2 regions of the Flavobacterium sp. PLA-1-15 genome follow, and region 2 is predicted to be linked to the other one. Evidence: riboswitches for the same ligand, from Rfam matches in the RefSeq annotation. Region 2 holds a riboswitch; the other holds the start of a gene.
What was found. Region 2 has a riboswitch for S-adenosylmethionine ahead of ACI6PS_RS02835 (trans-sulfuration enzyme family protein). Riboswitches for the same ligand answer to the same signal wherever they lie in the genome.
Positions count from the first base shown of each region.

Region 1: linked by a shared signal. The riboswitch ahead of ACI6PS_RS15735 (homocysteine S-methyltransferase family protein) and the one ahead of ACI6PS_RS02835 (trans-sulfuration enzyme family protein) in region 2 are both predicted to bind S-adenosylmethionine.

Region 1 covers NZ_JBMGQS010000045.1:9,340-12,764, forward strand. The annotation lists gene metK (methionine adenosyltransferase) at 1-352, opposite strand, end outside; gene ACI6PS_RS15730 (hypothetical protein) at 1,129-1,587, shown strand; SAM riboswitch class I at 1,683-1,785, shown strand; gene ACI6PS_RS15735 (homocysteine S-methyltransferase family protein) at 2,101-3,093, shown strand; gene metH (methionine synthase) at 3,205-3,425, shown strand, end outside.
Region 2 covers NZ_JBMGQS010000002.1:154,889-158,313, forward strand. The annotation lists gene ACI6PS_RS02830 (homoserine dehydrogenase) at 1-868, opposite strand, end outside; gene ACI6PS_RS02835 (trans-sulfuration enzyme family protein) at 996-2,174, opposite strand; SAM riboswitch class I at 2,321-2,431, opposite strand; gene ACI6PS_RS02840 (S8 family serine peptidase) at 2,650-3,425, shown strand, end outside.

The sequences.
Region 1 (3,425 bases), on a different contig from region 2:
CACCAGCTCCTTGCTCTTCTTTGCTTGCACGGTCAACTCCTTGGTTGATATCTGCAGATTGCTCGTGAATAGCCGAAAGGATTCCACATGAATTTGCTTCAAACATGTATTCGCTTTTCGTGTAGCCAATTTTTCTAATAACTTCTCTTGCGATATTTTGAACATCAAGATAAGTGTTCGATTTTACTTCACCAGCCAAAATTACTTGTCCAGTTGTCACCAAAGTTTCGCAGGCAACTTTAGAATCGGCATCAAATGCCAAGAAATTATCAATTAATGCATCTGAAATTTGATCTGCAATTTTATCAGGATGTCCTTCGCTAACAGATTCTGACGTAAATAAATAAGCCATAATTATAGTTTTAATTTAAGCAGAAGAAAAAATAATTGCAGGAAAAACTAAAGGAGAGTAGTTCTGCTTTAGCATTTTTTTATGAGGTTGCAATCAGTTCAAATTTTTCCTCTTGATTTTCGACTGCAAATGTATGAAACCATTTTGAATTGAAAATTAATCTTAACCTTTTTTTGAAAAATTGTGTTTTTCCGGTAACTCATATTTAAAAGCTAAATACGAAGTATTTAAACAGCATTGCAAAAAAAACAAAATGTTAAATTTTCAATTATCGTTTGGTCAATCCAAAAATAGTTCAGAAGTTTGCTTCATTAAAAAATAAGAAAAATGAATTTATCAATTTGCATCTGTCGTCATTTTATGTGGAAAGTTTCCGCAGAGGACAGCATTGCATAATTTTAAATTTTTAAAATATACCAATCAAACCTCTGCACATCGCAGAGGTTTTTTTTTACCCAATTTCAAATAATAAAAATAATAACAATAAATAACAAAATGAATCAATCAACACATACATATTTTTGTTGTTATACAGCTTGGATGCACCGCATTCCGCACCGCTATTGCCAAAAGTGAAAGACCTGTTCTTTGTTATAGTTCAACTATAAGCCCTTTTGGTTAGCCATCCGAAAGGGCTTTTTTTATGACCTGTAACTAAAGTTCGCCAAAAATAAAAGTTGTTTTTTGTTTGTTTGTTAGAAACTGTCTTTGGCTTTTGACATTGGTCAGAGGCAGTTTTTTAAAACGTAATCCCAAATTCTAAAAAAAATAAAATCATGTCAGCTATCAAAATAAACCTCATACTCTTCGGAATCGGAAACGTTGGAAGTGCCTTAATCAATCAAGTCATCCAGCAGCAAAAAAGCCTGCTCCAAGAAAAAAATATCGAACTCGTTTTTGCCATAATAACAAATTCTACCCTTGCTTTTTTCGAAAGAGAAGGCCAAAAAAATAGATGGGATGCTGATTTTACAAAGTCTCCGGCACCCTTCACCATCCAAAATCTCATAGATTATGCAAAAGAAGCAGAGCTCGAAAACCTCATTGCCATTGATGCCACAACAAGTGCAGAAATAATAAATTCATACGATTTGCTCCTTCAAAATAATTTCGATATTCTTTCCGTTAATAGCAACAGCACCCTTCAGGAGCCCGAAGTTACACCAGAAAATCTGATAAATCAGATACTTCAAATCGCTACGCTTTATGTGGCTCAAAAACGCCAAATCGCCTAAACCTCAAACCTACAACGTTGTAGGTTTATTTTTTTAAAACCAGTTGCAAATCCCAAATCTATTGCATTACTTTGCACTGTTCATAAACATATTGATTGTTATCACGAAAGGTGGAGGGATTAGACCCAGTGAAGCCTTAGCAACCCTACTCTCGTAGAAGGTGCTACATTCTATTCGTCACGGCGAAACAGATAACTCGGAGAAATTCCCTCAACTTTCCTTGATACATATAATATTTTTTAGAAGCGAACGGCTTGCGCATTTCAGCAATCCATGTTCCCGCTTTCCGTTGCAATCATTTTTATTTTTAAAGAAAAAATAAAAATGATTTCCACTACAAACACGTAGTGTTCACCGAACTCTTATGTGAATAAGAGTAATGTGAGGTAATCGGGGCTATTGAAAAATCCATTTTTGCAAAATAATCTTGGCGCCTTTGCGTCTTTGCGAGAATGAATTGGTTTTGTGAACCTCGCGAAAAAACTTAGTGAGCTTAGTGTTTAAAGAAAATATATGTCAAAAATAAAACAAGCAATACAAGAAAGAATCCTAGTGCTCGATGGCGCAATGGGAACAATGCTGCAACGTTACAATTTCTCGGAAGAAGATTTCCGAGGTGAACGCTTTAAGAACTTTCCACATCCTTTGAAAGGAAACAACGATTTGCTTTCCATCACACAACCCGAAGCCGTAAAAGAAGTCCACCGTTTATATTTTCAAGCCGGTGCCGATATAGTAGAAACCAATACCTTCTCTGGAACCACAATCGGTATGGCCGATTATCACCTCGAAGATTTGGTGTACGAACTCAATTACGAATCCGCAAAAATCGCTCGTCAAGTGGCCGATGAATTTACTGACAAGCCACGTTTCGTAGCCGGTTCCATTGGACCAACAAACAGAACCGCTTCGATGTCTCCGGATGTAAACGATCCAGGATTTCGTGCCGTAACCTTCGACGATTTACGGATTGCCTACAAGCAACAAGTAGAGGCCTTAATCGACGGCGGTAGCGATGTCTTATTGGTAGAAACAATTTTCGATACCTTGAATGCAAAAGCGGCGCTTTTTGCCATTGAAGAAGTAAAGGAAGAACGAAATCTGGACATTCCCGTTATGGTTTCAGGAACTATCACCGATGCTTCAGGACGAACACTTTCTGGACAAACTGTAGAAGCATTTTTAATTTCAATCCAACATATAGATTTATTAAGTGTCGGTTTCAATTGTGCGCTCGGAGCCGATCAGTTAAAGCCTTATTTGAAAAGATTGGCACACAACACACAACTAAATATTTCTGCACATCCAAATGCAGGTTTGCCAAACGCTTTCGGTCAATATGATCAAACACCTGAGGAAATGCAAGTACTGATAAAGGAATATTTACAGGACAATCTAATCAATATAATAGGAGGCTGTTGTGGTACAACACCCGAACACATAAAGTTAATCGCAGAAGTTGCGGCTCAATTTAAGCCACGAATTACGCAAATTTCCACGAATTGATTTGTGTAATTAGAGAAATTGGTGGCTAAAAAAGAGCCTTAATGAACCTTGATTTCTTAATGGTTTAAAAAATTTAGCGTCTCTGTGCCTTAATGGCAAAATAAAATATAAATGTCAAGAACAAACAAAATAAATCTTCAATTATCAGGGCTGGAGCCAATTCTTATCACAGAGGAGTCGATCTTCGTGAATGTTGGCGAACGAACGAACGTTACAGGTTCACGAAAATTCCTCCGATTGATAAAGGAAGAGAAATACAACGAAGCACTTTCGGTAGCAAGAGAGCAAGTAGAAGGTGGTGCCCAAATCATCGACATCAACATGGACGAAGG
Region 2 (3,425 bases):
AAAACTGCTCGTCGGCAAAACTTGTCTTTGTGATCACACCATTGAATACATCATCAACATTAAACAATCGGTCTTCTGCATCCACAAATTTTGGAATTACGAAGGCAGAAATACTTCCGTTTGGATTCTTGAAAGCCTGAGCCACCAATTTAATTTTCAGTCCTTTTTCACGGGCATATTTCAATTCCAATCCACCAATATTATTGATGCCGATGTTCAATAAATCATTGGGTTTGGCAATGTATCCGAACGAATGCGCCAATAAAATTAGCAACTTGTATTTCGCATCAAAACCGCCAGTATCCAAAATCGGATTGCTCTCTGCAAATCCTTTTTCTTGAGCTTCTTTCAAAGCATCTTCATACGATAAATTATCCTTAAAAGTCTTTGTCAAAATATAATTCGTCGAACCATTTACAATCCCTTGAATCGATTCCAAAAGGTCATTATCGTAATATTCTTCAAGGTTTCTGATAATCGGAATACTTGCACAACAGGCTGCTTCATACAACAACGGAACATTGTATTCACGTTGTAGAGCCAGCAATTCCTCAAAATGTTCCGCCACCATTTTCTTGTTGGCTGTCACCACGGCTTTTCCACTTTTTAAAGCACGAGTTACAATTTCATATGCCGCATCGGCATCATCAATCAGCTCGACAATCACATTAATTTCGGGGTCGTTAAAGATATCTTCCTTGTTGAACGTAAAATTTTCAGCGCCAATTTCACGCTTCTTATCCTTATCCTTCACACAAATATTCTTGATGTTGGCTTTCAAACCGGGCGTTTTTTGCAACACCTCATAAAGTCCAAAACCCACACATCCAAACCCGAATAATCCTATATTTAATTTTTTTCTTGACATGTTTTAGTTTTTTTGAACACAGATTTCACGGATTTCCACAGATTTGAATCGTGAAAATTTAGCAGAGTATTAATTTTTTCTCATAATTGAATTATATTTTATCTGTGCTAATCTGTGAAATCTGTGTTTAATTTAAATACGAAGCAGTTTCTACATTAGCACTCACTGCATTTTCAATGGCCTGTTTCAAATCTGCAATCAAATCGTCTGCATCTTCCAATCCAACAGACAATCGGATTAAGCTATCCGTAACGCCAGACTGGTATCTCTTTTCAACTGGAATCGATTTATGCGTCATCTCGCAAGGCAGGCAACACAAGCTTTTCACACCTCCTAAGCTTTCCGCTAGCTTGAATAATTTTGTTCCAGAAACAATTCTTGAAGCCAATTCCTTATCATCAATTACCAAATCGAAAGTGACAACACCACCAAAATATTTCTGTTGGCTTTTTGCAATCTCGTGGTTCTGATGCGTTTTCAAACCAGGATAAAAAACATTTTTGATTAATTTTTCGGTAGTTAAGAATTCAGCAATTTTCTGTGCATTTTCAGCGTGTTGCCTGATTCTCAAACTTAACGTTTCAATTCCTCGGATAACCAACCAGCTGTCGAATGGCCCAAGGATAGCACCTGAAGCATTTTGGATAAATTTGATTTTGGCTCCCAATTCTTCCGTAGCAGTAATCACCAATCCGGCAATCAAATCGCTGTGTCCTGAAATGTATTTTGTAGCACTGTGAACAATCAAATCTGCTCCATATTCAATTGGTTTTTGGGCAATTGGCGAAGCAAAAGTATTGTCCACACAAAATAAGACGTTGTGTTCTTTTGCAATTTTTCCAATTGCTCTCAAGTCGGCAATCTTTAAGGTTGGGTTTGTTGGCGATTCAATCCAAATCAAGGCCGTCTTGTCGGAAATGGCATTGGCAACATTTTGGGCATCTGTAGCATCAACATATTTAATGTTGATTCCGAATTTCTCATAAATGTGGGTGAACAGGCGGAAAGCACCTCCGTAAATGTCGTCAACTGCAATGATTTCATCTCCAGATTTCAATAATTTTACCACTGCATCGATCGCAGCCAAACCGCTTGAAAAGGCATAACCGTTGGTTCCGTTTTCTAATTTTGCGGCCAAATCTTCCAATACTTTTCTCGTCGGATTGTTGCTTCTCGCATAATCGAAACCTTTGTGAACACCAGGTTCGTCTTGGACAAATGTGGAAGTTTGGTAAATTGGCACCGAGATTGAACCGGTTAATTCGTCTACTGGAATGTAATTTAGGATTTGTGTTTGCTCTTGCATCTTTAAAATTTTTAATGTTTATAAATATTTTTTTGTTGATTAAAAAAAACATTCAAAACCAGATATCAGAGGAGCATAAACAAAAAATGCTCTTCCGATAAGTCAGAAGAGCATATAATATTTTGAGGTATTATGTACAATTTCTAAGCTTATCTTTCCCTGCCAAGGCAAGGGTTGAAGGTGGCACCTTATCACACAAAAGTGACAGGTTGCCAAGACGTCATAGGGTCAATTCCCTCGGTCTTTCTGGATAAGAATAATTTTTTAAAGAACTTGAGTGCAAATTTAGAACATAAAATTTTATAATTCCTAACAAAAAGTGATTTATTTTTAAAGCAGTTGTTTTACAGGTGTTTAAGAAACCTTTTTTTCTTGTGTGAAATCATTAAATGAAAAGAAAGCATCAATAATTCTTTCAAAATAATCTGTAAACAATTCGTATTTTTGAAAACCGCAGAACCGTTTTAGATTCCTTATGAAAAAATATCTGATAATTCTCTTTCTTCATGTTTCGTTATTTTCTTTTGCACAAATTGAAGATGCCTGGGTGTATTTTACAGATAAGCCGAATGCTACTTTTTATCTTGCTAATCCGTTGGAAATGCTTTCGCAAAGAGCCTTGGATAGAAGAGCTTCTCAAAATATTGCACTCGATGAAAAAGATGTTCCAATTGCGGTTTCGTATATCAATCAGATTACAAATTCTGTTGGAATTACAGTAAAAGCGAAATCAAAATGGCTGAATGCGTTGCACATTCGTGGTACAATTTATGACATTGAAAATTTAGAAAATTTAGCTTTTGTAGACCATATTGAATTTGCTGATAAAACTTTAAATGCTTCTGCTAGAAATGCTTCACAGCAAAATATCAGTCAAGTTAATAAAAACTTAGAAGCCCTGGCAACTTTTGGTTACGGAACATCGAACAATCAAATCGAAATGCTGAACGGACATCTGCTACATCAGCAAGATTTCACAGGAAACGGAAAAATAATTGCCGTGATGGACACTGGTTTTGTCGGCGTTGACAGTACAGCTCCTTTTCAACGATTGCAGGATAATAATCTCATTTTGGGAGGTTATGATTTTGTCAATTCAAGTACGAACTTTTACGGCGGTGGTTCACATGGAACGATGGTGCTTTCTACAATGGGAGGGTATGTCGAAAATCAGCTGGTAGGTACGGCTCCCGATGCTCAATACTATCTTTTTATTACTGAAGACATCAATGCGGAAAACCCTGTCGAAGA